DNA from 2 places in the Pseudarthrobacter sp. BRE9 genome. Region 2 is predicted to be linked to the other one. Evidence: predicted binding sites of a transcription regulator. Region 2 holds the regulator's gene; the other holds the start of a gene.
What was found. Region 2 encodes Rex, which represses fermentation and respiration genes when NADH is low (regulators of the CRP and FNR family bind a similar motif). Its sites were predicted from a motif close to CTTGTGAANNNNTTCACAAG; they were not measured.
Positions count from the first base shown of each region.

Region 1: the regulator Rex is predicted to act here: its motif matches at 7,020-7,039, upstream of Q9R31_RS08020 (glyceraldehyde-3-phosphate dehydrogenase).

Region 1 covers NZ_JAUZUY010000002.1:666,589-682,242, reverse strand. Annotated here, with positions in the region: gene epsC (serine O-acetyltransferase EpsC) at 1-285, opposite strand, end outside; gene cysK (cysteine synthase A) at 325-1,260, opposite strand; gene msrA (peptide-methionine (S)-S-oxide reductase MsrA) at 1,326-1,850, opposite strand; gene Q9R31_RS08050 (Nif3-like dinuclear metal center hexameric protein) at 1,951-2,874, shown strand; gene Q9R31_RS08045 (C4-type zinc ribbon domain-containing protein) at 2,985-3,722, shown strand; gene Q9R31_RS08040 (IS110 family transposase) at 4,072-5,142, shown strand; gene Q9R31_RS08035 (peroxide stress protein YaaA) at 5,194-5,958, opposite strand; RNA gene rnpB (RNase P RNA component class A) at 6,015-6,401, shown strand; gene Q9R31_RS08025 (TspO/MBR family protein) at 6,563-6,988, shown strand; gene Q9R31_RS08020 (glyceraldehyde-3-phosphate dehydrogenase) at 7,255-8,733, shown strand; gene Q9R31_RS08015 (hypothetical protein) at 8,809-9,018, shown strand; gene Q9R31_RS08010 (HNH endonuclease family protein) at 9,145-9,942, shown strand; gene def (peptide deformylase) at 9,946-10,518, opposite strand; tRNA gene Q9R31_RS08000 (tRNA-His) at 10,650-10,722, opposite strand; gene orn (oligoribonuclease) at 10,853-11,482, opposite strand; gene mptB (polyprenol phosphomannose-dependent alpha 1,6 mannosyltransferase MptB) at 11,638-13,194, shown strand; gene Q9R31_RS07985 (DNA alkylation repair protein) at 13,222-13,929, opposite strand; gene Q9R31_RS07980 (aldose 1-epimerase family protein) at 14,012-14,926, shown strand; gene Q9R31_RS07975 (alpha/beta hydrolase) at 14,944-15,654, opposite strand, start outside.
Region 2 covers NZ_JAUZUY010000001.1:934,574-950,227, reverse strand. Annotated here, with positions in the region: gene Q9R31_RS04485 (bifunctional aldolase/short-chain dehydrogenase) at 1-811, shown strand, start outside; gene Q9R31_RS04480 (rhamnulokinase family protein) at 808-2,256, shown strand; gene Q9R31_RS04475 ((Fe-S)-binding protein) at 2,261-3,064, shown strand; gene Q9R31_RS04470 (LutB/LldF family L-lactate oxidation iron-sulfur protein) at 3,064-4,536, shown strand; gene Q9R31_RS04465 (LUD domain-containing protein) at 4,533-5,162, shown strand; gene Q9R31_RS04460 (acetylxylan esterase) at 5,217-6,236, shown strand; gene Q9R31_RS04455 (glycoside-pentoside-hexuronide (GPH):cation symporter) at 6,287-7,612, shown strand; gene Q9R31_RS04450 (3-deoxy-7-phosphoheptulonate synthase) at 7,848-8,954, shown strand; gene Q9R31_RS04445 (helix-turn-helix domain-containing protein) at 9,108-9,320, shown strand; gene Q9R31_RS04440 (30S ribosomal protein bS22) at 9,471-9,569, shown strand; gene Q9R31_RS04435 (HAD-IB family hydrolase) at 9,714-10,532, opposite strand; gene Q9R31_RS04430 (glutaredoxin family protein) at 10,611-10,865, shown strand; gene Q9R31_RS04425 (redox-sensing transcriptional repressor Rex) at 10,987-11,691, shown strand; gene Q9R31_RS04420 (hypothetical protein) at 11,762-12,592, opposite strand; gene Q9R31_RS04415 (YceI family protein) at 12,803-13,351, opposite strand; gene Q9R31_RS04410 (histidine phosphatase family protein) at 13,568-14,248, shown strand; gene Q9R31_RS04405 (TlpA disulfide reductase family protein) at 14,302-14,862, shown strand; gene Q9R31_RS04400 (cytochrome c biogenesis protein CcdA) at 14,877-15,632, shown strand; gene Q9R31_RS04395 (cytochrome c biogenesis protein ResB) at 15,632-15,654, shown strand, end outside.

The sequences.
Region 1 (15,654 bases), on a different contig from region 2:
AGCGGTCTCGCCGATGACCACGCCCATGCCGTGGTCGATGAAGAATCGGCGGCCGATCGTGGCGCCCGGATGAATTTCAATACCCGTCCAGGACCGGCCCAGCTGGGACAGGAGCCGCGCCGGAAACCGGAGCGACGGGTTCTGCCACATGCGGTGCGTCAGCCGGTGGACCCAGATGGCATGAAGGCCGGAATAGGCGAAAAAGTTCTCAAAAGAACCTCGAGCCGCCGGGTCGTGGGACCGGGCGGCATCGAGGTCTTCCTTCAATCTTGCGAAAAAGCCCACAAAGTTCTTTCTACAGGAAACGGGCGGAGGGCGGTCTGATCAGCCGCGGATGTCGTCATAGAGCACGGTGGAGATGTAACGCTCACCGAAGTCGCACACGACTGCCACGATCAGCTTGCCGGCGTTTTCCGGGCGCTTGGCCAGTTCCAGCGCGGCCCAGACGATCGCGCCGGAGGAGATGCCGCCCAGGATGCCTTCCTTGATGCCGAGCTCGCGTGCGACGCGGACCGAGTCCTCAAGGGTGGCGTCGATGACCTCGTCGTAAACGTTGGTGTCCAGCAGTTCCGGGATGAAGTTGGCGCCCAGTCCCTGGATCTTGTGCGGGCCGGGGGCGCCGCCGTTCAGGATGGGGGAGTCCTTGGGCTCCACGGCCACGATCTGCACGCCGGGCTTGCGTTCCTTCAGGACCTGTCCGACGCCGGTGATGGTTCCGCCGGTGCCGATGCCCGCAACAAAAATGTCCACGGCGCCGTCGGTGTCTTCCCAGACTTCCTCGGCAGTGGTCTTGCGGTGGATCTCCGGGTTGGCTTCGTTGGCGAACTGCTGCGCCCAGATGGAGTTCTCGGTGTTGGCCACAATTTCCTGGGCCTTTTCCACTGCGCCGCGCATGCCCTCGGAGCCAGGGGTGAGGACGATCTCGGCACCGAAGGCGCGCAGCATGACCCGGCGCTCGGTGGACATGGTCTCCGGCATGGTGAGGATGACCTTGTATCCGCGGGCGGCACCCACCATGGCCAGGGCGATGCCCGTGTTGCCGGAGGTGCCCTCGACGATGGTGCCGCCCGGCTTCAGGGCGCCTGACTTTTCCGCGGCGTCGATGATGGCAACGCCGATGCGGTCCTTGACGCTGTTGGCCGGGTTGTAGAACTCCAGCTTCACGGCAACGGTGGCGTCCAGCCCCTCGCTGAGCCGGTTCAACCGGACCAGCGGGGTCCCGCCCACCAGCTGCGTCACATCGTCATAGATCCGTGCCATGTACATACGCCTATCTCTAAAAGGTGAATACTGAGGTCAGCCTAACGAGGCCGTGTAACGACAGGCTAAGCGTTAAGCCATGCAGAGTAATATTTCCGGGCCTTGGCCAGCTTGGGGTTGATGATCACCTGGCAGTACCCCTGCTCCGGGTGTTTGGCGTAGTAGTCCTGGTGGAATTCCTCGGCCACGTAAAACCGCGGCAGGCGGCTGACCTCCGTGACGATGGGGTGCGACCACAGGGCCTGGTTCCGTTCGATGGCTTCCTCGAACAAGATCTTCTCCTCGGTGGTCTCGTAGAACATCGAGGAACGGTACTGGGTACCCACGTCGTATCCTTGCCGGTTCAGCGTGGTGGGGTCATGCAGGGCGAAGAACATGTCCAGGATGACTTCCGCGGGGATGACCTCCTCGTCGAACGTCACCGCCACCACCTCGGCATGGCCCGTGGTTCCGTTGCAGACCGAGTAGTAGTCCGGGTGCGGATCGTGCCCGCCGGTGTACCCGGACACCACGGAGGTGACGCCTTTGGTTTTCTGGTAGACAGCGTCAAGGCACCAGAAGCAGCCTCCGCCAAGAACAAAAGTTTTCATGATCTCTTCAATGGTTGGCGGGCCCGGATGATTCCCGGGCCGGCCGGCGCAATGACCGCAAACTGCGGCGGCCGAAAGCCGATGGGGTAAAACTAAGACTATGGAACCTGTGGACACCGACGTTACCGGCCGGGCAGATCACGACGGCGAAGCCTCCTCCGGCGCGCCGGCTCCGGCCGGGACCGCGGACGCCCCCACCCTGGCCGAACTGCTCCTGGCGGTGGAAGAACTGTGGCCGGAGTCCCTGGCGGAAAACTGGGACGAGGTAGGGCTTGTGGCAGGCCACCCGTCCGCCCCCGTTACCAAGGTCATGTTTGCGGTGGATCCCACACTGGAGGTCATCGAGGAAGCCGTTGAGTGGGGAGCCGAACTGCTCATCACCCACCACCCCCTGCTGCTGAAGGGCGTCACGTCCGTCGCCGCCACGTCGGCGAAGGGCCGGGCCGTCCACCGGCTCATCGAGTCCGGGACGGCACTGCTGACTGTGCACACCAACGGCGACTCCGCCGTCGGGGGTGTTTCCGATGTCCTGGCCGACGCCCTGGGGCTCCAGGACGTCGCGCCGCTCACGGTGGCGGCCAACGGGCTGCCGGAGGAAGGCATCGGCCGCGTGGGGGACTTGGCAGATGCCATGAGCCTGGGCGACTTCGCGGCCCGGGTATTCGGAATCCTTCCATCCGTTGCCGGGGGAGTGCGGGTGTCCGGGGACAAGGACGGACTGGTGCGTCGCATCGCTGTCTGCGGCGGTGCCGGCGATTCCCTGTTCAACGAGGTGCGGGCCAGCAACGCCGACGTCTACGTCACCGCGGACCTTCGCCACCACCCCGCATCGGAGGCACGCGAGGCCGCCCTCAATGGACGGCCCTATCTGGTGGACGTTTCGCACTTCGCCAGCGAATGGCTGTGGCTGCCGGCGGCTGCTGCAGCCCTGGGCAACGTTCTGGCTGACCAAGGCCATGAGGTGGAGATCCGCGTCAGCACCACCAACAGCGATCCGTGGGACTTCATCCTGACTCCGGGCTGAGCAGCCGGCCGGGGGATGCGGCGAGGCAGGGGAGCAGGCCAGGCGCTAGAGTCTAGGAAGCGCCGGTTCGGTGCCCGGCCACGGCCGGAAGGGATTCAGCGGAGGTAACAGTGGCTAAGGCGGCACCGGCGGAACAGTTGAAGTTGCTCGAACTGCAGGGGCTGGATGCCCGGCTGAAGGGTCTCACCAACCGCCGCCGCACGCTGGAAAATGATCCCCGCATCAAGGACCTGGAGGCTGCCCTGTCCGTTGCCAACGGTGAACTGGGGGCAGCGAAAGTGGCTGTGCACGACGCCGAGGCCGCGCTCAAGCGGGCTGAGGCCGACGTCGAACAGGTCACTTCACGGATCGAACGCGACGAAGCCCGGCTCAACAGCGGCACGGGCCTGTCCAAGGACCTCGTTGCGCTGCAAAAGGACATCGCCTCGCTCAACAAGCGGCGCTCCGACCTTGAGGACGTGGAACTGGAGGTCATGGAGCGGCTGGACGGCCTGCGGGAGCGGCAGGCGGCCCAGCAGCAGATCGTCGACGACATCCAGGGCTCGTTCGGCACTATCAGGGCTGAGCTCGATGCGGCCCTCGCCGAGGTCGAAACGGAAGCAGCAGGGCTGCGCGCCCAGCGCGCCGAATTCGCTGCCGGCCTGGATACGGGCATGCTGGCGGTCTATGAAAAGACCCTCGCCAAGCGCGGAGTCGGTGCGGCGCGGCTCTTCCACGGCACCTCGGAGGCTTCCGGAATGAAGCTCAGCCCCGGCGATCTCGCGGAGATCAAGGCGGCGGCCGCGGAAGACATCGTATTTTGCCCGGACTCCGGCGCCATCCTGGTCCGCTCCGACGAGTGGTCCTGACTCAACTGGGTAGCGCTAAGTGTCGTTTTGAGGGCTCAAAACGACTGTGAGGATTGGGGTGGCTGGTCCGGGACTGGCTGGCAGAGTTGGTACTGGCCGTTCCGCGCTGCGGTCGTGACTCACAAAACGATTGACCCCTGCGGGGTGTCCCTCAAGTGACTTGTCCGTCTGTGGTGTGGGCCGGCCGGTACCTTCCCGGCCCACTTTGGTGACTTGATCAGAAGGTTGCCCGCCCCGTTGGGGGCGTGGCTCGTCACAGTGCTGTTCCGAAGTGACCTCTACCCGGGCTGGTACCGGCCGTTCGCGGCCCTGACCGTATCCGCGAATAGAGGAAAGTGCCAGAACCGCTATGTCTATCGTTGCTCATTCCTACCCATTTGTCGTGGGGGTCGATACCCACGCGAAAAAACATGTCTATGCCATCATCAACACCGCTACCGGGGCACTGCTGCAGACCCGGGATTTCCCCACCACCGGCGCTGGTGTTAGCCGTGCCATCGCTTGGGTGGCCCGCCTCACCGGCGCTGACCTGGCTGCCCTCTGGGTGATTGAGGGCGCTGCTTCCTACGGCGCGCTGCTGGCCGGTGCCGTCGCCGCCTCCGGTTACGACGTCGTTGAAGCCGCACGCATGGATCCCCGCGCCCACCACGGGGTGGGCAAGTCCGATAAGTTGGACGCCCACCGGATCGCCGCCGCCGTTCTGGCCTTGGACGAGCGGCAGCTGCGCCAGCCACGGCTCAACGAAGGCGTCCGCGCAGCCCTGCGGATCCTCATCAGCGCCCGTGCGTCCATGACCGCCGATCGGACCCGGGCCGTGAACGCCCTCACCGCGCTGGCACGGGTGAATGACCTAGGACTCGACGCGCGGAAACCCCTCACCGGCACCCAAATCACCGAGGTATCCCGGTGGCGGGCCCGTGAGGAACCGCTCGCGTTGTCCGTCGCCCGCGCCGAAGCAGTCCGGCTCGCCAAACACATCAGCAAACTCGACACGGACATCAAAACCAACAACGACCAGATCACCGAACTGGTCCATATCAGTGAAGCCGCGCCACTGCTCCAGGAAAACGGCTTCGGCCCCGTCACGGCCGCTATCTGCCTCACCGCCTGGTCCCACCACGGCCGGGTCCATTCCGAGGCCGCCTTCGCCTCCCTCGCAGGGGTCAACCCGATCCCGGCCTCCTCGGGCAACACTGTCCGGCACCGACTCAACCGCGGCGGCGACAGAACCCTGAACAAGGCTCTTCACATGGCCGCCGTAAGCAGGATGACATTCGATGCCGAAACCACTGCCTACGTCGAGAAAGGGCAAGCCGAAGGACGTACCAAAAGGGAAATCCGCCGATGCGTGAAACGCTATCTCGCCCGACGAATTTATCGAACCCTCAACGCTACAAAAATGGACCCCTTCACGGCTTGACGAACTATAGAAGGGTCACTTAGGGCTACTTACTTGGGAGGGGTAGGGGAGTCAGCCCGGCAGGATGATGTTCAGGGCGTGCGGCTTGCGGGCCGTAGCGGGTACCAGTTCGGCGTCCCACTTCTCGCGGGCAGCCTTCAAGAGGTCCGACGGCGCTGCGGGGGTTTTACCGCGCCGCACCAGCAGGTGCCGCGCCAGCTCCCCCCGGGTGTGCTTGGCAAAGTGGCTGACCACCTTGCGGACTCCGCCGGCCTCCGTGAACACGTTCACCGACACGGCCTGTTCCGGCGGCGGCGCCCAGGCGGCCGCGTAGGTGCTGGACCGGCAGTCGACGAGCAGGTGCCCTTGGACCGCGCCGACCAAAGTCTCCCCAAGCTGCGCCTTCCAGAACGGCGCCAGCCGGCCGACGTCTGGCAGGGCCGTGCCCATGGAGAGCCGGTAGGCGGGGACGCTGTCGCCGAAGCGAAGCGCTCCCCACAGGGCAGAAATCACCAGGACGGACGCCTCCGCCTTGCGCCTCTGGGCCGGTGTCATGCTCCGGTAGCCCAGGGCGTCGTAGAGGACGCCGGAGTAGATGCTGTGCGCGGGCGCTGCAGGCTCGGCGCCCAGGCGCGTATTGCGTTCCACGTCCTCCCGCAATGAGGCACCGACGCCGAGCAGGGCGAGGGCGTCCTGGTGCGCACTGACCGTTCCCAGCGCCTCGAGGACCTTGGCGCGGTAGGGGTTCAGTTCCGGGAAGCCCAGCGAGGACCAGTCGACGGCGGGCCCACGGAGCGCGGGTGTCTTGCCTTCGGAAGGGGGAAGCAGAATCAGCACCGTCCGATCCTACCGGCGACAAAAGCGGCTGCCGGCGCCGGTAGACTGGACGCGGATGGGACAGCCAGACGGCCGCGCGCCACGCAAGTGGCTCGAGGAACGTCCGGGCTCCGCAGGGCAGGGTGGTGGGTAACGCCCACTCGGGGTAACCCGCAGGCCAGTGCCACAGAAAACAGACCGCCTGCATTTCCGGTTTTGCCGGGAAGGGCAGGTAAGGGTGAAACGGTGGTGTAAGAGACCACCAGCTTCCCGGGTGACCGGGAAGGCTAGGTAAACCCCACCCGGAGCAAGGCCAGACAGGACACGTTCGAGGGCTGCCCGCCCGAGTGTCCGGGTAGGCCGCTGGAGGGTGCCGGCAACGGTACTCGTAGATGGATGGCCGTCGCTCCCTTTCCGGCAACGGCAGGGGAGAACAGAACCCGGCGTACCGGCTGTCCCATCCTTATACCTCGTTTGACCCCGGGCGTTGTGTTCGGGATGCTGGACCGTGCCCGTAAATCCTGATCGACAATCCGCCCCCGGAACCGCCGGGCGCCCGGTCCCCTCAACCGGCAGGCAAGCGTTGGCACTGGCCGGGTTCCTGGCCGTTTCCTATGCCGTGTGCATGTTGGCCTCCGTCCCGATCATCCTGCACTCAAACGGCTGGTTCGCCAGTTCGGCAAGGGCGCCATGGATGCCTGCCGGGTGGATGTTCCGTACCGTGTGGATTGGGCTGTATGCCTTCAGCGGCCTTTCCGGATGGCTGGTGTGGCGCAAGGGAGCCATGGCCGGCCGTCTCCGCCGGTCCTACGGATTCCAACTCCTGCTGAACCTGGCCTGGCCGTTTGTGTTCTTTGCCCTGTACCCGATGCTCGGTTCCGTGGCCCTCTGGACCGCATTCCTGGTCATCTGCGCACTCGCAGCAATCCTGGCGTACCTGATCCTACGGTTCGGGCCGGTGGACGCCGCTGCCGGCTTCCTGATGTTGCCGTACTTTTCCTGGGTGGTCTTTTCCTCGAGCCTGAACCTCTATTCGGCTGTCCACAACTGAAACCGGGCATATCAGGCGCCGCGTTCGGGGCCGTGTGAGTGATTTCACGCAGCGCAAGCGTGTTCCCTGCAGCGGACCAAATTAGAATGGATCACGGACGCAGGAGTTCTACCGCCGAAAGTTGCGTTCGCAACCGGCGGTTTTTCTTTACACGCGATCCAGGCGCCTGGGGGCCATCCCTGCAGGCGCCGGTGCCCCTGGACATCATCAGGTGGCCTACATCTGTGTACGAGGACGTACACGGCTGAACCGAGGAAGGTATTTCTGTGAGCCAGACGTCTGATTCTTGTCTTGATACGTGGATGGGCCGGGAGGCCCTCGCCGAGGCCATGATCCCGGTGATCGGCAGGCTGTACCGCGAAAACAACGTGGTGACCAGCATCCACGGCCGGAGCCTGATCAACAAGTCCACGATGAACATCCTCAAGGCGCACCGCTTTGCGCGCCGGATGAGCAAGGACGAACTGCTCCTGGAGGACACGGCGCCCCTGCTGAACACCCTGGCCGGACTCGAACTAGGCGCTGCCGCGATCGACATTGCCCGCCTGAACCAGAAGTTCAAGGAAGAAGGCAACGGCGCCACCCTGGAGGAATTCCTCCGCGCCGAGCTCGCCGAGATCGTGGGCAAGCGGGGCGGCGATGACCGCACCAGCACCGACGTCGTACTCTACGGATTTGGCCGCATCGGCCGCCTCCTGGCACGCCTCCTGATCGAAAAGGCCGGTGGCGGCCACGGACTGCGCCTGCGCGCCATCGTGGTTCGCCGCGGCTCGGACAACGACCTCTCCAAGCGCGCCAGCCTGCTGCGCCGCGACTCCGTCCACGGGTCCTTCGAGGGCACCATCCGGATCGACGAGGACGCCAACACCATTACCGCCAACGGAGTGCAGATCCAGGTCATCTACTCGAACGACCCCGCCACCATCGACTACACCGCCTACGGCATCAACAACGCCCTGGTGGTGGACAACACCGGCCGCTGGCGCGACGCCGAAGGACTCTCCCAGCACCTGCAGAGCAAAGGCGTGGCACGGGTCCTCCTGACCGCACCCGGCAAGGGCGACCTGAAGAACATCGTCCACGGCATCAATCACAAGGACATTGCCGATTCGGACCGGATCGTCTCCGCAGCGTCCTGCACCACCAACGCCATCACCCCTGTGCTGAAGGCCATCAACGACAAGTTCGGCGTGGTGCACGGGCACGTGGAAACCGTCCACTCCTTCACCAACGACCAGAACCTGATCGACAACTTCCACAAGGGCGACCGCCGCGGCCGCTCCGCAGCCCTGAACATGGTCATCACCGAAACCGGTGCCGCCAAGGCAGTGGCGAAAGCCCTGCCTGAACTGCTCGGAAAGCTGACCGGCAGCTCCATCCGCGTCCCCACCCCGGACGTATCGCTGGCCATCCTGAACCTCAGCCTGGAAAACGGCACCACCAAGGACGAGGTCAACAACTACCTGCGTGAAATGTCGCTGCACTCGGACCTCCGCAAGCAGATCGACTACATCGACTCACCGGAAGTTGTCTCCACCGACTTCGTCGGCTCACGCCGCGCCGGCATCGTCGACGGACTCGCCACGGTTTCCACCGACAAGAACCTGGTCCTCTACGTCTGGTATGACAACGAATTCGGCTACAGCTGCCAGGTGGTGCGCGTCATGGAGGAAATGGCCGGCGTGAACCCGCCGTCGTTCCCGGCCAAGGAAAGCGCCGCCGCCCTGGCCGCCATCGCCGTCTGACCAAATCAGGGCTCGTCCTGCGAATTCCCGGCTGGTTCTCTGGAATCAGCCGGGAAACGGGACCACACTGGTGGCATGGACAACGAATCGACACTTCAGCACGACACCACCCTCGAACATGCCCTGGACGTGGCCAAGGCCAACCATAAGGAAGCAGTGCGGCTGCTCGAACGTGCCCGCGCCGGACATAAGACCGGGGATGTCAGCGATGACCGGGTGCGCCAGCTCGAGGGCCTGCTGGCCATCGCCGAGGAAGACCTTCGGAGGGTCACCAGGGAGCAGTAGCCCAGCAGCGGCCGTACGGCCGTGTGAGCCATCACTCGTCCTCAACAGTGTGGATATCAGCGGCCGGGCCCACCCTTTGTCCTAGGCTCTTGGGGTGCCTGATTTTCCCCTTCCGGCGTCAGCGCCGTGACCGTCAGCTGGTCTGCCTACCGCCGCGCACGCCGCCGTTCCCGGCAGGCGTGGGCGCTGCTCACGACGGCCGCTGTATGCATCGTCGCCGCCCTGTTCTGGTTCTTCACCGCCGGACAGTTTGCGGCAGCCGGGCCGGCGCCGGACGGCCCGAGCGAGGCGCCGGTGTTCAACGCCGCCTGGATGAAACCGGTCCAGGAACCTAACCCGGTGCCGGCGGGCAGCGCCCTCTCGGCACTCGACGGGCTCGCTGTGAAGGGCCGGGCGCCGAACACCGGCTACAGCCGCGAGGCCTTCGGCCAGGCGTGGCAGGATGTTGACAGGAACGGCTGCGATACCCGCAATGACATCCTCCGCAGGGACCTCGCCGGCGTAGTGTTCGCCGAAGGCTCCACCTGCACGGTAGCCGCCGGGCACTTCCGGGAACCCTATACGGGCCAGGACATGGACTTCCGCCGGGGTTCCGACAGCAGCCGTGCCGTCCAGATCGACCATGTGGTGGCACTGGGTGACGCCTGGCAGAAGGGGGCGCAGGGTCTGGGGCCCAAGGAACGCCAGAGCCTGGCCAACGACCCCCTGAACCTCATCGCGGCCGACGGCGCCGCGAACCAGCAGAAGAGCGCGGGAGATGCCGCCACGTGGCTGCCGAAAAACACCGCGCTGCGCTGCCATTACGTGGCCCGCCAGATCTCGGTAAAGGCCGCCTACGGGCTGTGGGTTACGGCGGCCGAGAAGGACGCCATGAGGCGGGTCCTTGGCTCCTGCCCCGGACAGGAAACCATCACTGCCCGCTGATGGTCAGTGACCGAACGGGTCCGGGTCCACGCCGGGCATCCACGTCAGCCCCGGCACGCCCCAGCCGTTTTTCTTGGCCTGCTTCTTTGCCTTGCGGGCGTAGCGGTCAATCAGCCGGTTAACGTACAGTTTGCCGTCCAGATGGTCGTATTCGTGCTGGATCACCCGGGCGAACCAGCCCGTTGCCTCAAACTTCACCGGGTTCCCAAAGCCATCAAACCCTTCGACCCGCGCCCACTCGGCCCGCTTGAGCGGATACTGCTCGCCGGGGAAGGAAAGGCAGCCCTCTTCCTCCTCGTCCGGGTCGGGAGCCGCGCCGGAGACCTTGGAGAGGGTCAGGACGGGATTCACCAGCACCCCGCTTGGGGGAGCGCCATCGTCGTTGGCGTACTTGTAGACGAAGATCCTCTTGCCCACGCCGATCTGGGGGGCGGCGAGGCCCACGCCATGTGCAGCCTCATTGGTTTCGAACATGTCGGCAATGAGCGCGCGCAGTTCGTCGTCGAAAACCTCCACCTCGGCCGCGCGCCGGTGCAGGACGGGCTCGCCCCAGATGGTGATTGGCAGAACGGTCATATCAGTTGTCCTTCGGCTTTCGCGGTGTCCCCGGTTTTCCTGCGCGTACCCGGTGGGGCACAACAAAGGAGGCCGCACCGGATATCCGGTGCGGCCTCCTTTGTTGACGGCTGCATGTGCCGCCCCGTGAGGGTGAGCGACGGGGGTTGAACCCGCGACCTCCTGGACCACAACCAGGCGCTCTGCCAACTGAGCTACGCCCACCATGTGCATCAAGGGAAATCCGCTTTACCGGCTCCCTGGAAACGCAACTCAAATAGCTTACCTGCTCGGAAGGAGTGCTTTGTCCACTTTCAGCGATTTGAATCGAAATTTCATCCAAACGTGGCGCAGATTACTCCGCCGGCTGCCCGGCAGCTCCGCTTGTAGTGATGCCCCGGGCGATCTTCTGGGCCGTTGCGCTGTCGGGTCCGGGCGCGGGCACGAACACGGCTTCACGGTAGTACCGCAGCTCATCGATGGAATCCTTGATATCCCCGAGCGCGCGGTGCCCGCCCTTCTTGGCCGGTGACTGGAAGTAGGCACGCGCGTACCAGCGGCGTGATAATTCCTTGATGGTGCTGACGTCGATGACCCGGTAGTGGAGGTGTTCCACCACGGCAGGCATGTCCCGGGACAGGAACACGCGGTCCGTCCCCACCGAGTTTCCGCCCAGGGGTGCCTTGCGCGGATCCGGAACCCAGGCGGAGATGTATTCCATCACCGCGGCCTCGGCCTCCGCCATCGTCCTGCCATGCGGAAGTTCCGCCAGCAGCCCCGATTTGGTGTGCATGTCCCGGACGAAGTCGGACATCTGGGCCACGGCGGCGTCGTCAGGCTTGATGACCACATCAACGCCGTCGCCCAGGATGTTCAGTTCCGAATCGGTGACCAGGGCTGCCACCTCGATGAGGGCGTCGTTCTTGATGTCCAGACCGGTCATTTCGCAGTCGATCCAGACGATTCGTTCGTTAGATATAGGCACCGGACCAGCCTACCGTTACGCTCCCGGGCGCCCTGCCGATGCTAGGATTTCGGGTACGCGGCGGGTCGCCCTTCCGCCCCTGGACGATGTCCCGGCCGGCCCGCCCGGCCCGCCGGGAAAACAGCGGAAACGCAAGAAGATTGGACAATCCTGAGATGACGGCGCCTGTGCCCGCAACGGGGGAGATGGCGGCGGCCGGCATTGCCGGAGCAGGAAGTGCCGAGGTGGACAATCCACGCTCACCCCTGCTTGCCGGTTTCCTGGGGTCCATGTTCATGCTCGTTGGATCCTTCGGCGTGGGCTGGCTGGCCCCTGTCTCGGAACTGCGCCGAATGCCCCTGTTCATCTGGATGCGCACCGAAGCGCCCGGCGTGGCCCTGTCCATTGTCCTGGTGGCTGCCGGGGGCATGCTGCTGGTGCGCGCGTGGCTGCGGCTCGGCCAGAAGGTCCGCGTGTGGGGACCGCAGGCGCGGCGGGCCACCTTGGCCGCGGTGGCGGCGTGGGGGCTTCCCATGATGTTCAGCGTGCCGCTCTTCAGCCGGGACGTTTACGCCTACATCGGGCAGGGGCGCCTGATGGTGGAGGGCTTCAACCCCTACGAGAACGGCATCTCCGCCCTGTCCAACTACTTCCAGCTGGGCGCAGACAAGATGTGGACTGAAGCCCCGGTTCCCTACGGGCAGCTGTTCCTGTGGATCGAGCAGTTCGTGGTTTGGACCACCAATGTCCAGCCGGAGGTCTGCGTCATGCTGTTCCGGCTGGTGGCACTCGCCGGCGTGGTGCTGTGCGTCATCTACGTGCCCCGGCTGGCGGAACTGCATGGGGTCAACCCGCACAGGGCCCTGTGGCTGACCGTGGCGAATCCGCTGTTCCTGACCAACTTCATCGCCAGCGTGCACAACGACTCGCTGATGATCGGGCTGGCCCTGGCGGGACTGTACTACTCCGCCACCCGGCGGGAGATCCGGGGAATCCTCCTGGTGACCCTGTCCATCGCCGTCAAGCCCATCACCATCGTCTTCCTGCCGTTCATCGGACTCCTGTGGGCAGGAAAGAACGCGGGCTGGCTGCGGAAGGCTGCCTTCTGGGCCCTGACGGCCGGCATCAGCCTGGCGCTCCTGACCGCAATGAGCCTGGTCAACGGGTTCGGCTTCGGCTGGATCAACGGCCTGTCCGCGCCGGGCAGCATCTCCATCTGGTATGCACCGGTGGGATTGATCGGGATGGTGGTGGGATCGCTGGCCAACGCGTTCGGACTGGACGGGTCCGTGCCAGCAGGCTGGGTGTACGACGCCGGGAAGCTGCTTGCCGTGGGCATCGTCGCCTGGCAGATCTTCAAAGGGGACTATGACCGGCTGATGCGCCGGCTGGCCCTCGGCTTCGCCGCCGTGGTGCTGCTGGCCCCCATCATCCAGTCCTGGTACGTCGTCTGGCTGATCCCGCTCTTTGCCGTGACCGGGATCCGCAACGACTGGCAGGTCAAGGCCCTGTACTTCGTGGTGTCCTTCTTCATGATCTACGCCATTTCGGACCAACTGGACGTCTTCCCCTATCTGCAGACCCAGGATCTGGGCTTCGCCCTTGCCCTGGCCCGGATCGCGGCGGCGCTGACGGCCCTCCTGTTCGCCCTGTACCTGATTTTCTGGGACCCGGGCACCCGCCGGCTGTTCCGCAAAACGCACGAGCCCGTCGTCGAACGTCCCGTGATCTAGCCGTACCCGCTCACTGGGCGGGCGCCCCTACGGCGCCGCCGGCAGGGAGGCGATCCTCCGCAAGGCCTCCCTGCGTGACAACGGGCTCATGGCGTCGGGGTGAACTGCGACGAAGGCTTCCACCCACCCGGGCGCCGTCTTCGCGTATTCACGCAGGGCCCAGCCGATGGCCTTCCGGATGAAGAACTCCCGGTCGGGCAGGTTCGGCTCGATGACGGCGGCGAGCAATGCGGTGTCCGTGGCTTTCTTCGCGCACAGCTGGGAGGTGATGGCGGCCCTGCGGACCCAAAGGTCCGGATCCCGGCTCCACTGCCGGAGCGTTGCTGACATCGCGACCGGGTGCGCTTGCAGCAGGGCGCAGATCCGCCCGGACACGCCGTCCACCAGGTCCCACCATGCGCCGGTGCGGATGATCTCCTCGTAGACGGGCAGCATGTCCAGATCGCGGGCCACCAGCCGGATTCCGGTCAGGTCTATGGCCGCATACCGCTCTTCCCGGAACGAGGAGGTGCGCCACAGTTCCAGCACCGTGGCGCGCAGTTGGCCGGCGGAAGCGGGCGGGAACCCTGCCGCGGCCCGGGAAGCGATGCGCCGCACGTCCGGAACCCGGACGCCCAGGGAGGGGATCCCGGACTTCATGTAGGCCTGGGCGCCGGCGGCACGCTCCGGATTGGCGAGTTCCCGGAGGGCAGCCTTGACGGCTTCTATGAGGTCCTGGTCCGCGTCCGTGTCCATGCGGCAACTTTAGCCACAAGCCGCAGGTGCATGTGCGGTACGCTAGTGAGCGCTAACACACTCGCTGAACCTGGGGGAATCCATGCCTGGAACCGACGTCCACCTGGCCCACGGACCCTACTCCGCCGTCGTTACCCGCCGGGGCGGGGCATTGCGCGAACTGCGCCACGGGAACCGGGACCTCGTGGTGGGCTTTGGGCCCGAAGGTGATGTTCCCGACTACCGGGGCGTCATCTGCACGCCCTGGCCCAACCGCCTGGCGGACGGCACCTACACCTACGCCGGCAAGCCCTACGCCGCCGCCGTTAACGAACCCGAACGTGGCGCCGCGCTGCACGGCCTGGCCATCCACCAGCCGTGGGAAGTGCTGGAGGCGTCCGCGGAGCGGGCAGTCCTGGGCTGCCGCATTCCGTCCGGGCCGGGTTATCCGGGCGAGCTGGAGCTCACCGTTACCTACTCGCTTTCCGACGACGGGCTCCGGGGTACCGTCCGGGCGGTCAACAACGGCTCCGTTGCCGCGCCGTACGGGGTGTGCCCGCATCCCTACCTCGTGGCCGGTCCGTCCCCGCTGGATGACTGGTCCCTGGAGCTTCCGGCCGATGCCTATCTCGAGGTCACCCCGGACCGGCTGCTCCCCGTGGGCATGCGCCAGGTGGCCGGGGGAGACTTTGACTTCCGCTCGCCCCGCCGGCTGGGAGAGGTGAAGATCGACCACGCATTTACGGATATCCCGCGGGAAGGTGCCGGCCTCGCGCGGGTTCGGGTGCTGGACCCAACGGGAACGGGAGTGGAGCTGGAGTGGGGAGCGGAGTGGCCCTGGGTCCAGGTGCACACCGGGGACAAGCCCGTGGGCCCGGACCGTCTCGGCCTGGCCGTCGAGCCTATGACGTGCCCCCCGGATGCCCTGCATTCCGGCACTGACCTTGTGCACCTGCAGCCGGGCGCGTCCCATTCGGCGGGCTGGACCATCCGGGCGCTGACCCAGCAGCCCGGATAGCCCGGCCGCGGTCCTGTTCAGTTACCCGCTGCTGATTCAGCAGGGGAGGTGGCCCACCCGGCACGTTCCAGCCACGCTGCGCACAGTGACGTCCACTGGCCGGGCCCCGGTTTGCCGGCCGCAAGTCCCAACCCGTGCCTTCCCTCCGGGAAGACGTGGAGTTCGGCTGGAACTCCTGCGGCAATCAGTGCCTTGGCGTAGTTGAGGCTGTTGCTGACGGGGACTGCTTCGTCGTCCGCCGTGTGCCACAAGAACGCGGGCGGTGTGCGGGGCGTGACGTTCAACTCAGCCGAGAGTGCGGTGAGGAGGGCCGACGGCGGCGCGTCGCCAAGGAGGTTGGCCACCGATCCCTGATGGGTTTCGTGGGTCAGCGACGCCACGGGGTAGCACAGTACCGAAAGGTCCGGCACGGCCGCGGGAATGTCGAGGTCCTGGTTCCCCGTGGCCGCTGCCGTGCTCAGGGTGACGGCGAGGTGCCCACCGGCGGAGAACCCCAGGACACCAACGCGGTCCATGTCCACGGCGAGCCCGTGCTGCCCGTTCCGGATGTGGAGCATTGCTTCCTTGGCGTCCTCCAAGGGGCCCGGGTGCCGGTCAGGGGCCACCCGGTAGCGGAGCACAAAGGCATGGATTCCCAGCGAGGCAAGCCATTCTGCCACCGGCTCCGCTTCATGGTCGGCCTGGCGGGCGTAGCCCCCGCCCGGCAGGACCAGGATGGCAGGACGTGC
Region 2 (15,654 bases):
ACGGATGCCCAAGCCGAAGTCGCACGCCACCCGCATCGCGCTGGTGACTGGTGCAGCCTCGGGCATCGGCAAGGCCATCGCCACCCGCCTCGCCGCGGAAGGGGCCTGCGTGGTGATCGCCGACCTGAACCTGGAGAACGCCGAGAAGGTGGCCGAAGAGCTCGGCGGCCCGGACGTTGCCATCGGCGTCCAGGCCGACGTCACGGATGAGGCCCAGGTCGCAGCCGCGATCGACGCCGCTGTCCTGGCATTCGGCGGCGTGGACCTGGTGGTCAACAACGCCGGCCTGTCCATCTCCAAGCCGCTACTGGAAACCACCGAGAAGGACTGGGACCTGCAGCACAACGTCATGGCCAAGGGATCGTTCCTGGTGGCCAAGGCCGCGGCGAAGGTCATGATCGCGCAGGGCCTTGGCGGAGATATCGTCTACATCTCCTCCAAGAATTCCGTGTTCGCCGGCCCCAACAACATCGCCTACTCGGCTACGAAGGCGGACCAGGCCCACCAGGTGCGCCTGCTTGCCGCCGAACTGGGGGAGTACGGCATCCGCGTCAACGGCATCAACCCCGACGGCGTGGTCCGCGGCTCCGGCATCTTCGCCGGCGGCTGGGGCGCCAAGCGCGCCGCCGTGTACGGCGTGGACGAGGAAAAACTGGGCGAGTACTACGCCCAGCGCACCCTGCTCAAACGCGAAGTCCTGCCCGAGCACGTGGCCAACGCCGCCGCCGTCCTCACCAGCAACGAGCTGTCCCACACCACCGGCCTGCACATCCCCGTGGACGCCGGAGTGGCCGCAGCCTTCCTGCGATGAGCACCGGCGTTTTTGCCGCCGTCGACATCGGGGCCTCCTCCGGGCGGGTGATGGTGGGCCGCGTTACCGCTGCGGGGGTAACGCTGGAGACAGTCCACCGCTTCCCCAACGGTGTGGTGGAGCTCGACGGCGGCCTCCGCTGGGACTTCGACGCCCTGTTCGCGGAGGTTCTTGAAGGCCTGCGGGCCGCGGCCACGGTGGCAGCCGTTCAGGGCGAAGCGATCGCCAGCATCGGCATCGACACTTGGGCCGTGGACTATGGCCTGGTGGACGCCTCGGGGAGGCTGGTGGCACAGCCGTTCAGCTATCGCGATGACCGCAGCAGGGCTGCGGTGGCGCCTGTCCACGCCAAACTGGACCCGGCACGCCTGTACCAGACCACGGGGCTGCAGTTCCTCCAGTTCAACACCCTCTACCAGCTGGCGACCGAGCGTAACCTGGACGGGCTGAAGGCGCTGCTCATCCCTGACCTGATCGCGTTCCTGCTGACCGGAGTGCGGCGGACCGAGGCCACCAACGCCTCCACCACAGGCCTGTTCGACGCCCTTGCGGGGGAGTGGGCTACCGAATTCTTTACCGCCCTGGGCCTGCGGAAGGACCTGTTCCCGCCGCTGATCCAGCCCGGGGAAGCCTATGGAAACCTCCTGCCGGAGATCGCCGCAACCGTGGGCCTGCCCCGCGAAACCACGGTGGTGGCGGTGGGTTCGCACGACACTGCCTCCGCCGTCGTGGCCGTTCCTGCCCGGAATGACGCTTTTGCCTACATCTCCTCCGGTACCTGGTCCCTGGTGGGGCTGGAACTGCAGCATCCAGTCCTGACGGAGGCCGGCAGGGAAGCCAACTTCACCAATGAACGGGGCGTGGACGGCACCATCCGCTACCTGCGCAACGTGGGCGGACTCTGGCTCCTGAGCGAATGCCAGCGGACCTGGGCCGGCGAGGGTTTCCAGCCCGACCTGACCGCGCTGCTCGCGGCCGCGGCAGCATTGCCTGCCGGCGGTCCGCAGGTCAACGCCGACGATTCCTACTTCATTGCCCCGGGCAATATGCCGGAGCGCATCCGGGCGGCGGTCAGGCGTACCGGTGAGGTCCTGCCCAATGATCCCGCAGCCATTACCCGCTGCATCATGGACAGCCTCGCCGCTGCGTATGCCAGGACCATCACGGCCGCAGAGCGCCTGGCCGGCCGGAAGGTGGATGTGGTGCACGTCGTGGGCGGCGGCTCGCAGAACACGCTGCTCTGCCAGCTCACCGCCAATGCCACCGGGCGTCCTGTCGTCGCCGGCCCCGTCGAGGCCACGGCCCTGGGTAACGTGCTCATCCAGGCCCGCGCCGCCGGGGCTGCCACCGGCGGGCTCCCGGACCTGCGCGGAATCATCGCCGCCGGCACCAGCCTTCGCCGATACCAACCCCTGAACCTGACCCTGAACGCCGCCAGGAATTGAACCCATGAAAATCGCACTTTTCGCCACCTGCATCGTGGATGCCATGTATCCCCGCGCGGCCCAAGCCACCGTGGCGGTCCTGGAACGGCTGGGCCACGAGGTGGTCTTTCCGCAGGGGCAGGCCTGCTGCGGCCAGATGCACGTCAACAGCGGCTACCTCAAGGAAGCCGTTCCCGTGGTGGCCAACCACGTGCAGGCCTTCGAATCCGGGGATTACGACGTCGCCGTGGCACCATCCGGCTCCTGCGTCGCCTCGGTGAAGCACCAGCACCCCATGGTGGCCCGGCACGCAGGCGACGCCGGCCTTGAGCAGCGGGCCGTCGCCGTCGGGAAGAAAACCTACGAACTGTCCGAACTGCTGGTGGACGTCCTCGGCGTCACCGACCCAGCGGAGCAGCTCGGCTCCTACTTCCCGCACACGGTGACCTACCACCCCTCGTGCCACGGGATGCGGCTGCTGAAGCTCGGCGACCGGCAGGCCGGGCTGCTGCGCGGCGTGAAGGGCCTGGAGCTCACGGACCTGCCGGAAGCGGACCAGTGCTGTGGTTTCGGCGGCACCTTCTCGGTCAAGAACGCGGATGTTTCCTCGGCCATGCTGGCGGACAAAACGGCGAACATCCGCAGCACCGGCGCCGCCGTGTGCGCCGGCGGAGACTACTCCTGCCTGATGCACATCGGCGGAGGGCTGTCGCGGCAGGGCGATGCGGTGGCCACCCTCCACCTGGCCGAGATCCTGGCCAGCACGGAACAGCAGCCGGCAGTGCTGCCGGAGACGGCCGGTACGCCGGCGAAAGTGGTGGTGAAGTAATGACCCGCACCCAGCTTGGGATGCCCGGCCTCCACCCTGGCTCCGGCAACCTGTTCGCCGAGGAGAAGTTTCCTTCGGCCGCCCGCCGCGAGCTCGGCAACACGCAGCTCCGCCGGAACCTGAAGCACGCCACGTCCACCATCCGCGGCAAGCGCCTCAACGTGACCGGCGAGCTGCCGGACTGGGAGGAACTGCGCGACGCCGGCAGTGCCCTCAAGACCTCAGTCATGGCCCGGCTGCCGGAACTCCTGGAAGCCTTCGAAGCCAACGTCACCGCCCGCGGCGGCGTGGTGCATTGGGCCCGCGACGCCGACGAAGCCAACCGGATCATCCACGGCCTGGTGAAAGCTGAAGGCGTGGACGAAGTGGTCAAGGTCAAATCCATGGCCACCCAGGAAATCGGCATGAACGAATACCTGGAAGAGCACGGCATCGCGGCCTTCGAAACCGACCTGGCCGAGCTGATCGTCCAACTGGGCCATGACAAGCCCAGCCACATCCTGGTCCCGGCCATCCACAAGAACCGCACCGAGGTCCGCGACATCTTCCTCAAGGAAATGCCCGGCGTCGACCCTGGCCTTACCGATGAACCCCGCCGGCTCGCCATGGCCGCCCGGGCGCACCTGCGCGCAAAGTTCCTGACCACCAAGGTGGCAATTTCCGGGGCGAACTTCGGCATCGCCGACTCAGGCACGCTCGGCGTGGTGGAGTCCGAAGGCAACGGCCGCATGTGCCTGACCCTGCCGGAGACCCTGATCACCGTCATGGGCATCGAGAAGCTCCTGCCCACGTTCTCCGACCTCGAGGTGTTCCTGCAGCTGCTGCCCCGGTCCTCCACGGGCGAGCGGATGAACCCCTACACGTCGCTGTGGACCGGTGTCACCGAAGGCGACGGTCCCTCGAAGTTCCATGTGGTCCTGCTGGACAACGGACGTACCAATGCCCTGGCGGATGAGATGGGGCGCTCGGCGCTGCACTGCATCCGCTGCAGCGCCTGCATCAACGTTTGCCCCGTGTATGAACGGACCGGCGGCCACGCCTACGGTTCCACCTACCCCGGCCCCATCGGCGCCATCCTGTCCCCGCTGATGACGGGCATCGAGGCTGAAGAGAACGGCTCGCTCCCGTACGCGTCGTCCCTCTGCGGCGCCTGCTACGACGCCTGCCCGGTCAAGATCAACATCCCGGACATCCTGGTTCACCTGCGGGGAAAGGATGTGGACGCACACCGCGGGGGCCTGCCCACCCAAATGGACGTCGGGCTCAAAGCGGCATCGTGGCTGCTCTCCGACGGAAGCCGTCTCGGCGCCGTCGAAAAGCTCCTGCCCCTGGGCCGCGCCGCTGCCGGACGGGACAAGAAGATCAAGAAGCTGCCCGGCATTGCCGCCGGCTGGACCCAGAGCCGGGACATCCCGGCACCGCCGTCGCAGTCCTTCCGCGAGTGGTGGGCGAAGGAGCACAAGAAGCCATGAGCAGCCGCGCAGAGATCCTGGCCGCCGTCCGCACAGCGCTGAAGGACGCACCGGCCGTTCCGGACATCCCCAGGCACTACCGCCTGGACGGGGAGGCTGACGCGCAGCAACGCATTGAGGTCCTGGTTGACCGGCTCGAGGACTACAAAGCCGGCGTCACCGTGGTGGCGGAGGCGGACGTGCCGCCCACCATCGAGGGGCTGCTGGCCGGGGCTGCCAGTTACGTGGTTCCGGCCGGCATTGACCCCGCCTGGCTGGCATGGGAGGCGGACACCACGAGGATCAGGTACGACGGCGGCACGCACGGCGTGCGGTCAGTCACCGAACTCGACGCAACAGACGCCGTCGTCACCGGCAGCGCCGTGACAGTGGCCGAATCCGGAACCATCATCCTGGACGGCAGCCCGGACCAGGGCCGCCGCGCCATTTCGCTGGTTCCGGACCACCACATTTGCGTGGTGCACAGCAGGGACATCACGGCCATCCTGCCCGAGGCGTTCCGCCGCCTGGACGGCACCCGGCCACTGACCATGATCAGCGGACCCAGCGCGACGTCGGACATCGAACTGGAGCGCGTCGAGGGAGTCCACGGTCCCCGGCGGCTGGACGTCATCATCGTGCGCTAGAAATAGAGGAACACCCCGCGAGGCGCCGAACAACTGAAAGCAGGACGGACAACGATGCCCCTCTTCGACCTACCGCTGGCCCAGCTGCGCAGCTACACCTCCGACGCCACTCCGCCGGAGGAGCTGGGCGCGTTCTGGGACACCACCCTGGCGGAGGCGCGTGCCTTCCCGCTGGACGCGGCCTTTGAGCCGGTGGAGAACTACCTGGCCGTGATCGACACCTTCGACGTCACCTTCGCCGGCTTCGGCGGGGCACGCATCAAGGGCTGGCTGCACCTTCCCGCCAGCCGGGAACCCGGCGCACGGCTTCCGGTCGTGGTGAACTACATCGGCTATTCCGGCGGCCGCGGCCTGGTCAACCAGGACACGCGCTGGGCGCAGGCCGGGTACGCGCACTTCATCATGGACACCCGCGGCCAGGGGTACGGCGGCACGCTGGGGCACACCGCGGATCCGCACCCCTCCGCCGGGGATGTGGCGCACGCGGGCCTGATGACCAGGGGTATCGCGAGCCGGGAGGACTATTACTACCGCCGGGTCTATGTGGATGCCTTCCGCGCGGTGGAGGCCGCCCAGGCCCATCCGGCCGTCGATCCGTCCAAGGTGGTGCTGGCCGGAGTCAGCCAGGGCGGCGGGCTGGTGGTGGCCACGGCAGGACTTACCGCGGGACGGCTCGACGGCGTCATCGCCGCGCTGCCCGACGTCCCCTTCCTCCAGGACTTCCCCCGCGCCATCGACATCACCCCGCGCGGGCCGTACCCGGAGATCGCCCAGTTCCTGGCACGCCACCGGGACCGCTACGAGTCCACGCTTGCGGTCCTCAACTACTTCGACGGCGTCAACCTTGCCCGCTGCGCCACGGCGCCCGCGCTCTACTCCGCGGCGCTGATGGACGACATCTGCCCGCCGTCCACCGTTTTCGCCAGCTTCAACGCGTACGGCTCCGGAACGGGCGCTTTCTCCGCCAGCGGGGCGGAGAAGGAGATCGAGGTGTACCGGTTCAATAACCACGAAGGCGGCCAGGAACACCACTGGATCCGGCAGCTGGTGTTTCTCCGCAAGATTTTGGGGTAAATTCCTCCCAGGGACGAGAAAGCGCTTTCTCGTCCCGTGGACGAGGAGAAATGAAGCGACTGAACAGGGCTGCCATTGTGGGCTACGGCGCCGGCGACGCGGCCAACAGCATGATCATCAGCACCGCCAACATGTTCCTGCTGGTCTACTACACGGACGTTGCCGGGATCGGGGCCGCAGCTGCCGGGACGCTCCTGCTGGTGGCGCGGGTGTTCAATGCCTTCACGGACATTGCCGCCGGCCGGATCGTGGACCGTTTCCACAGCCCCCGGTTGGGCAAGTTCCGGCCCTTCCTGGTCTTCGGCTTTGTTCCGCTGGTGCTGGGGATCGCGGTGTTCCACGTGCCCGACGTCCAACCGTCCCTCAAGCTCCTGTATGCCTACTGCACCTACGGCCTGGTGTGCCTTGCCTACAGCCTGGTGAACGTTCCCTACGGCTGCCTGGTGGGCGCCATGACCCAGGACCCCCGGGAACGGGCCAGGCTGGCCGGCGCGCGGACCATCGGCGGGCTGTCCATTGGGGCGACCCTCGGGTTCTTCGTGGCTCCGCTCCTGGGCAGGGGCGGGGACATCCAGCAGATCTTCACAGTGATGACGCTTGCCTTCGCGGTGATCGGTTCCGGGCTCTACGTGTTCACCGGGATTGCATGCAGGGAGCAGGTGGCCGGCAGCGTTCCCCGGATCAGCTGGCGCCAAACGGTGGAGGCGCTCAAGGTCAACTCGCCGCTGGTGGTCCTGAGCCTCAGCTCCGTGCTGCTGGTCACGGGCAACTCCGCCACCGTAGCCGCCCAGTTCTACTACCTCCGTGACGTCCTTGCCCGGCTGGACCTCTTTCCCGTGCTGGCGGCTACGCAGGTGGTGATCACCCTGGCGCTTGCCGTCCTGATGCCGCGCCCCGTGGCCAGATGGGGCAAGAAGGCTGTTTTCAGCCTGGGCTGCCTGCTCGGCACCGCAGGTGGGATGGTGGTCTTCCTGGCGCCTGCAGGAGAGCCCTGGCTGGCGGTGGCCGGTATGGTCCTGGCGCAGTTGTCCGCGGCAACGGTCAGTATCCTCACGTGGGCCCTGGTCGCGGACACGGTGGAATACGGCGAATGGAAGACGGGTGTCAGGGTTCAGGGCATCAACTATGCGCTCCTGGCCGCAACCCGGAAACTGGGCATGGGCTTCGGCGGCGGCCTGGTGGCCTTCGCGTTGGCGTGGGGTGGCTATTCCTCGTCCCGGCAGGAGCAGGCTGCCCCGGCGGTCACGGCCATCCGGTCCGCCGCAGGACTTCTCCCCGCCGTTCTGGTGCTGGCGGCCGTTGGCATCCTGTACTGGTACCGCCTGACTGACCGGAAGCATGCAGAACTGGTGGCAGGACTCCAAGGCCGGCGGTAACCGAATGTGACGGACGCCGATTTTGCGGCCGCCGTGGCCGGGGCTTATGGTCTTTTCCATGACTAACCGTTGGTATGCGTATTTTTCGTTGGCTCTGGAGGGGCCCGCGTCTAACTGACACGCATCCAGCATTCCTTCAGAGCCAACAGGGCAGAGATCATTCTCTGCCCTTCGCCGTTTCTCCGGCGGGTTCTGACATCCGGGCCCGCTTCCCATCTGGAACAGGACCCCGAACATGAGCACCGCAACAGCAGCAGCACAGTCCACCTCGAACCTGCGCGTCAGCGAATTCACTCCGCTGCCCACTCCTTCCGAACTCCTCGCCGAACTGCCACTGGATGCCCGGGCGGCTGCCGTCGTCGAACGCGGACGCGACGAAGTGCGCGCCATCATGGACGGCGTGGATGACCGGCTGCTGGTCATCGTCGGTCCCTGCTCCATCCACGACCCCAAGGCAGGCCTGGAATACGCCCGCCGGCTGGTCAGCCAGGCGGAGAAGCACAAGGAAGACCTGCTGATCGTCATGCGGACCTACTTCGAAAAGCCGCGCACCACCGTGGGCTGGAAGGGCCTGATCAATGATCCGCGGCTGGACGGCAGCCACGACATGGTCACCGGCCTCCGCACCGCCCGGCAGTTCCTGCAGCAGGTCACGGCGCTGGGCCTGCCCACCGCCACCGAATTCCTGGAACCGATCAGCCCGCAGTACATGGCGGACCTGATCTCCTGGGGTGCCATCGGAGCCCGCACCACGGAGAGCCAGATCCACCGCCAGCTCGCCTCGGGTCTGTCCATGCCCATCGGCTTCAAGAACGGGACCGACGGCGGCCTGCAGGTGGCCATCGACGCATGCGGCGCCGCGGCGGCTGCCCAGGCCTTCCTGGGCATCGACGGCGATGGCCGGGCGGCGCTGGTGGCGACCGCTGGAAACCCGGACACCCACGTGATCCTGCGCGGCGGCCGCAAGGGGCCCAACTACTCAGCGGCGGACGTCGAGCGTGCCTCCGGCGAACTGGCGGGCAAGGGACTGAACCCGCGCCTGATCGTGGATGCCAGCCATGCCAACAGCGGCAAAAGCCACCACCGGCAGGCTGAGGTGGCCCTGGAGATTGGCGCCCAGCTGGAGGAAGGCGGGGCCGCAGCGCGGGCGGTGGCCGGCGTGATGCTGGAAAGCTTCCTGGTGGGCGGCGCGCAGAACCTGGACGTCGCGGAGCACGCGGCCGGGCGTTCGGAGCTGGTCTACGGGCAAAGCGTCACGGATGCCTGCATGGACTGGGACGTTTCCGCGTCCGTCCTTGAGCAGCTGGCGTCTTCGGCGCGGAAGCGGCGGCAGTCAAATTAGGGGGTGAAATAGGGGAAGCACTACTTTCACATCTGCCACAGCAACATCTAGAGTATCTTTTAGGTGGTTGGTGGATGGCTCAGCATCGGAACACCGCATTGGCACGTACCTGGGGTCACTGTTGTCCATCCGTCAGCAAAGGAAAATAGGGAAATGTCGGCAGAACAGAACTTCTCCAACGCGAAGTTCCTGACCGTGGCTGAAGTAGCCGAGGTCATGCGAGTCTCCAAAATGACCGTTTACCGGCTGGTCCACTCCGGCGAAATGCCGGCGGTGCGCTTCGGCCGCTCCTACCGGGTCCCCGAAAACGCCGTCGAACAGTACCTCAAGGGTGCTGTGGTGGACGGCCACTCCGAGACCGCCTGAGGCGGCTGTCCTGAGCCGCTCCCGATAGGCGGTACCCTGTTAAGGAACGTTTTACGTCATTGTAAGAATCTGTCAGTTGTTCAGTTCGTAGCTTTGTCCACGGACATTCTCCATCAGACAGGTACTGCATCTAGTTTGTAAGGAACTTTCGTGGGTTCAGTTATTAAGAAGCGTCGCAAGCGTATGGCCAAGAAGAAGCACCGCAAGCTGCTTCGCAAGACCCGTCACCAGCGCCGTAACAAGAAGTAGACATACTTCGAACAGCGTGGAAATGCCCGTCGCCTTCCAAGGCGGCGGGCATTTTTGTTTCCTGTTTAGTGCGTCCCGTTCTTGTTCGCAGATCCTGACCGTCAAGATTGGGATTCGCGGACAAGCGTAGGATTCGACGGATTCTTATACCCGCGGGCCGCGGATGCGGGCGAAGCCCTTCCAGAGGCCATAGATGGCTCCGCCGAAAGTGGCCGCCTTGAGGCCAAAGGTGGCGGCACGCCGGCCGGCGCGGAAGTCGTAGACCGGCCAGTTGCGGTCCCGGGCGTGGCGGCGCAGCTTGGAGTCCGGGTTGATGGCCACCGGATGGCCCACCAGCGAAAGCAGCGGGACGTCGTTGTAGGAGTCGCTGTAGGCCCAGCAGCGCTTGAGGTCCAGGCCCTCCTCGTCGGCGATGGCCTGGACGGCCACGGCCTTGGCCGAGCCGTGCAGGATGTCTCCCACCAGCCGCCCGGTGTACATGCCTTCGGAGACCTCGCCGACCGTGCCCAAGGCCCCGGTCAGTCCCAGCCGGGTGGAGATCACGGTGGCCACTTCGATGGGGGTGGCTGTCACCAGCCAGACGCGGCGGCCCACCCGCAGGTGCTGCTCGGCCAGGGCCTTGGCGCCCGGCCAGATGCGCGACGCAATCATTTCGTCGTAGACTTCCTCGCCCAGCGCCTTGATGTCATCAACAGTGATCCCGGCAGCCAGGGTCAGGGCCGAATCGCGGACCGCGTGGACGTCGTCGATGTTCTCCCCGCGCGCCACGAACTTGAACTGCTTCCACGCGAACCCGGCGGCCTGGGCCAGGGTGAACGCGCCGCGCTGGTGCATCTTCCGCGCCACGTGGAAGAGGCTGGCTCCACGCATCAACGTATTGTCCACGTCGAAAAACGCCGCCTCGCCGGGCTGCGGCGCGGCAACCGGCCGCGTGACAACGGCGACGTATTTCTCCTCGGGCATGGACCCGAGTCTAGTCAATCCACTGGCCCGCCGCCGTCGGCGTCACCCGCACGCCACGAACGGCGATACCGTTAAGCCATGGCTACACCCCGCGTCGTCCTGGTCACCAAAGCTGACTGCCACCTTTGCGAGGAAGCGCGCGACGCCGTCGGCCGGGTCACTGCCTCATTGGGCCTTACGTGGAGCGAAGAGCTGGTGGACAACCAGCCCGAACTGCGGGAACGGTATGCCGAGGAGGTCCCGGTGGTGCTGGTGGACGGAGTACAGCGCGACTTCTGGAAAATCGACGAGGCCCGGCTGGAACGCGTGCTGCAGCGCGCCATGGCCCAATAGGGGGAGTGACAGCAGTGACAGCAGACCCCTGGGCATCATGAGCTTTCCATGGCCCTGGTTTTGAAGCCACGAGCGGCAGGGACCTAGAGTGGACTCACAACGCGACGCAAGGGAGGTGCGGGTGACATCCCTGGGTTCAACGCCCCAGCCTGTCCCGGACCTTCCGGATGCCACGGGCGCACTGGCCAAGCAGATACCTCCCGCCGCCGTGGCCCGGCTGACCATCTACCTCCGTGCCCTGAACACATTGCTGGCCGAGGGCGTGGAGCGTGTTTCTTCCGAATCCCTGGCGGAAGCCTCGGGCGTCAGTTCCTCAACCCTGCGCAAGGATTTGTCCCATGTGGGGTCCTACGGGACAAGGGGCGTGGGGTATGAGGTGCAGTACCTCAGCCGCCACATTGCCGCCGCATTGGGACTGACCCACGACTGGAAAGTGGCCATTGTCGGGGCCGGCAACCTGGGCAAGGCACTGGCGCGCTACGGCGGCTTCGAATCGCGCGGGTTCGACGTCGTGGCCATCTTCGACGCCGACCAGATGGTGGTGGGCAACGAGGTGGGGTGGCTGCGCGTCAGCGACGTGGCGGACCTTGAAACCGTCCTGCACCGTACCGGGGCCAACATGGTGGTGCTGGCCCTCCCAGCCGCGGTGGCCCAGGGGGTTTGCGACCGCGTCGTGGCGGCAGGCGTTCACAGTGTGCTGAGCTTCGCACCCGTGATGCTGCAGGTTCCCGAAGGGGTCAATCTCCGCAAGGTGGATATGGCCACCGAACTCCAGATCCTGGCCTACCATGCGCAACGGGCCCAGACCCCCGGGCAGACGGCCTAACTGGTTAAAGCAGCAGGCCCGGGATGCGGTTGCGCATCCCGGGCCTCCTGCTTGTCAGGGGTGGTGCCGGCTAGCGTCCGTAAGGGTTGCCGAAGCCGCCCGAGTATGGGTTGGCGAAGGGCTGCTGCTTCCGGAAGTACGGGGCGGATGCCGGAAGGTAGAGCAGCACGATGGCAGCGATGCCCAGCAGCGTTCCGATGGTGGCAAAGCTGGGGGGACCAAAGAGGCCGAAGATGGACAGCGCAGCGAAGACGGTGCCCAGGATGCGGGCCCAGTTCTTGCCCTTTCGGACGAAGAAGGCCACCAGCAGGTAGAGGGCCACTCCGATGATCGCGAATACCACCAGGGTGCCGGCAATGACTCCCTTGATGTCGTCATACGTGACTCCGGTGGCGCCGCCGGCGGCCATCTGGTCCTCAAAAGTCTGGCGGAACAGGGGATCATCCAGCTGGGTGAGGCCGGTCAGCAAGGAGATCACGAAGATCACTGCCGACGCGATCAGCAGCCAGAAGGAGATGTTCACCAGCTGTGGGATACCGTTGCTTCCCGCTGGCTGCGGCTGCTCCGAGGGGTACTGGCCGTAAGGCGACTGTCCATATGGGGACTGTCCATACTGCGGTTGGCCGTACTGGGGCGGGTTCTGGCCGTAGCCCGGGACCTGGGGCGCATTCTGCCCGTACTGCGGCGCGTTCTGCCCGTACTGGGGCGCTGCCGGCGGCTGCGACCCGTACTGCGGCTGGTTCTGCCCATACTGCGGTGCGTTCTGCCCGTACTGCGGCGCGTTCTGGCCAAAGCGGGGCTGCTGGTCTCCGGGCTGGCTGCCGGCCTGGTCATGCCCCGGCTGGTTGTTGCCCGACTGGGGGTCCTGGGGAGTGGGAGGCGGGACGGGAGGAGTACTCATGGCGTTCCTTCTGCAGGTCGGGATCCGGGTAGGCTGCCGGGAATCGGTCCTCTGCCTTCCCCCCAGCATGGCTTAAGTCCACCGTACCCCCGGCGGGCAGCGTTGTGGGTGATTCGGCGGGTATTCGCGCAGGTGGCAGCCGTTAAACCGGGAAACCCCGGCCCCAAGCCGGGTAGGCCTGGTGCCGGGGTGTGCCCTGACGGGGTGGAATTACGCTGCGGGAGCGATGAAGGCGAGTTCCAGGTTGATGGCAACCTTGTCGCTGACCAGCACACCGCCGGCTTCCAGGACAGCGTTCCAGGTGAGGCCAAAGTCCTTGCGGCTGATGGTGGTCTCGGCAGAGACGCCGGCGCGGGTGTTTCCGAACGGATCAACGGCAACACCGTTGAACTCGGTTTCCAGGGTCACCGGACGGGTAACGCCCTTGATGGTCAGGTCGCCGGTGAGCTCGTAGCTGTTGCCCTTGGCCACCAGGCCGTTGGACACGAAGGAGATCTCGGGGAACTTCTCCACGTCGAAGAAGTCCTCGCCCTTGACGTGGCCGTCGCGGTTGGCATCGCCGGAATCGAAGCTGGCGGTGTTGATGCTGGCGTTGATCCTGGCGCCGGTGACGTCCTCGGGGAGTTCCAAGGTTGCCGCGGCCTCTTTGAACTGGCCGCGGACCTTGCTGATGCCTGCGTGCCGGACGGTGAAGCCGATCTCGCTGTGCGAGTTGTCCAGGGTCCAGGTGCCGGTGGTGACGTCTGCGGGAAGTGCCATGATGTTGCTCCTTGTATAGGTATGCGGGCTGAGGTCCTGCGGTTGAACCTTCATCTGTTGAAGCCTCAACTAACTTGCTGCATCCAGTATAAACATGCATTTGCATGTTTTGTTCCCGGCTTCGGAACATTTCTTCAAAAACTTCAGTTCTACTGTTTGTAGAAAGCACGGGCGGAAGATTTCGGATCGCACGCCATCTTTGAGAAACTGGTAAACATGCCCCAAGCCACTGTCCATCTGCTCCGCCACGGCGAGGTCCATAATCCCGACGGCGTTCTCTATGGGCGGCTTCCCGAATTCCACCTCTCCGAGCTGGGGCAGGAGATGGCCCGGACGCTTGCCGGGCACTTCCGGCAGCGCGCAGAAAGCGGTGCCCGCATCACCTACCTGGCCGCCTCCCCGCTGGACCGTGCCCAGGAAACGGCGCGGCCGACGTCGGAAGCCCTGCACCTGCAGATCCACACCGATGAGCGGATCATCGAAGCCGAAAACTACTTCGAGGGCATGAAGGTCACCAAGGCGGAGCTCCGTCGGCCCAGGCACTGGCCGCACCTGATCAACCCGCTGCGCCCGTCCTGGGGCGAACCGTACAAGCAGCAGGCGGCGAGGGTGGCGGCTGCCGTGCAGGATGCCCGGCTGCGGGCCATTGAACTGGCTGCCGGCGACTTTGGCGCCCAAGGGCCCGAAGCCATCCTGGTAAGCCACCAGCTGCCCATCTGGGCGGCCCGGCTGAGCGCCGAAGGCCGGCCCCTGTGGCATGATCCGCGCAAGCGCGAGTGCACCCTGACATCCGTTACGTCCCTGGTGTTCGACGACGACGGCTCGCTCTTGCGGGTCGAGTACAGCGAACCCGCGGCGTCCCTTCTTCCCGGTGCCGCCAGCACCCCTGGAGCCTGACAGTGACCAGCAACAACCTCCCCTCGCGCCGCAGCTTGTTCGCCGCCGGCGGCATGGCCCTGACCGCGCTGACCCTGGGCCTCTCCGGCTGTGCCCAGGAGGATGCGCTGGCCAAGCAGGCCAAGGCGGGGGACAACAAGAACTATGTGGCAGGCGACGGGTCCGTGACCGAGTTCGCCGCAGCGGACCGCAAGGACGCGGTGCAGATCCAGGGTGCGCTGTTCAACGGCACCGCAGTAACCCCCGCCGATTTCCAGGGCAAGGTGAGCGTCCTGAACTTCTGGTTCGCCGCCTGCGCGCCGTGCCGGGTGGAAGCACCACAGCTGGAAGCGCTGCACCAGGAGTTCAAGGACCAGGGCGTCCAGTTCTTCGGCGTCAACCTCCGGGACGAAAAACCAACGGCGGAGGCGTTCGAGAAGACCTTCAACCTGACCTACCCGAGCTTTGACGACAAGGACGGCGGCGTCCTGCTGTCCGTGTCCGGCCTGGTACCGCCCGGCGCCGTGCCCACCACCCTGGTCCTGGACAAGCACGGACGGGTGGCCTCCCGCGTCCTCGGCGAGATTGAAAAGGGCACCCTTAAAGCCCTTATAACCGCCGCCGTGGCCGAGTAGGACAGGCCGGGACCGTGAACAGCCCCTTCGCCGAAGCCATCCTCAGCGGCTCCATCCTGCTGGCCATTCCGGTGGCACTGCTCGCCGGGCTGGTCTCCTTCCTTTCCCCGTGCGTCCTTCCCCTGGTTCCCGGCTACCTCGGCTATGTCACCGGCCTGAGCGGCGTGGACCTGCAAAAGCAGAAACGCGGGCGGATGCTGGCCGGGATCGGGTTGTTCGTCCTGGGCTTCTCCGTGATCTTCGTGCTGCTGGGAGGCGCGTTCGGCCAGCTGGGCACCCTCATCACCGGAAGCCAGAACGCCTGGATCACCCAACTCCTGGGGGTCCTGGTGATCATCATGGGCATTGTCTTCATGGGCGGCTTCAGCTGGCTCCAGCGGGACGCGAAGATCCACGCCAAACCGCCCGCCGGGCTCTGGGGTGCACCGTTGCTGGGCCTGACCTTCGGGCTGGGCTGGGCACCGTGCATCGGCCCCACCTATTCAGCCGTGCAGCTGCTGAGCCTTTCCGGGGGATCCTCAGCCGCCAAGGGCGCCTTCCTGGCGTTCGTCTACAGCCTGGGTCTGGGCATTCCCTTCCTGTTAATCGCGCTGGCCCTGCGCCGCGGGATGGGCGTCATGGCGTTCTTCCGCAGGCACCGCCTGGCCATCCAGCGGACCGGCGGCGGAATCCTCGTGGTGCTCGGCCTGCTGATGGCCACCGGCGTCTGGGGGACCTGGGTGACCGGGCTGCAGTACTGGTTCCAAACCGACGTGAAGTTGCCGATCTGATGAGCGAGCGTGTGAACGTAAA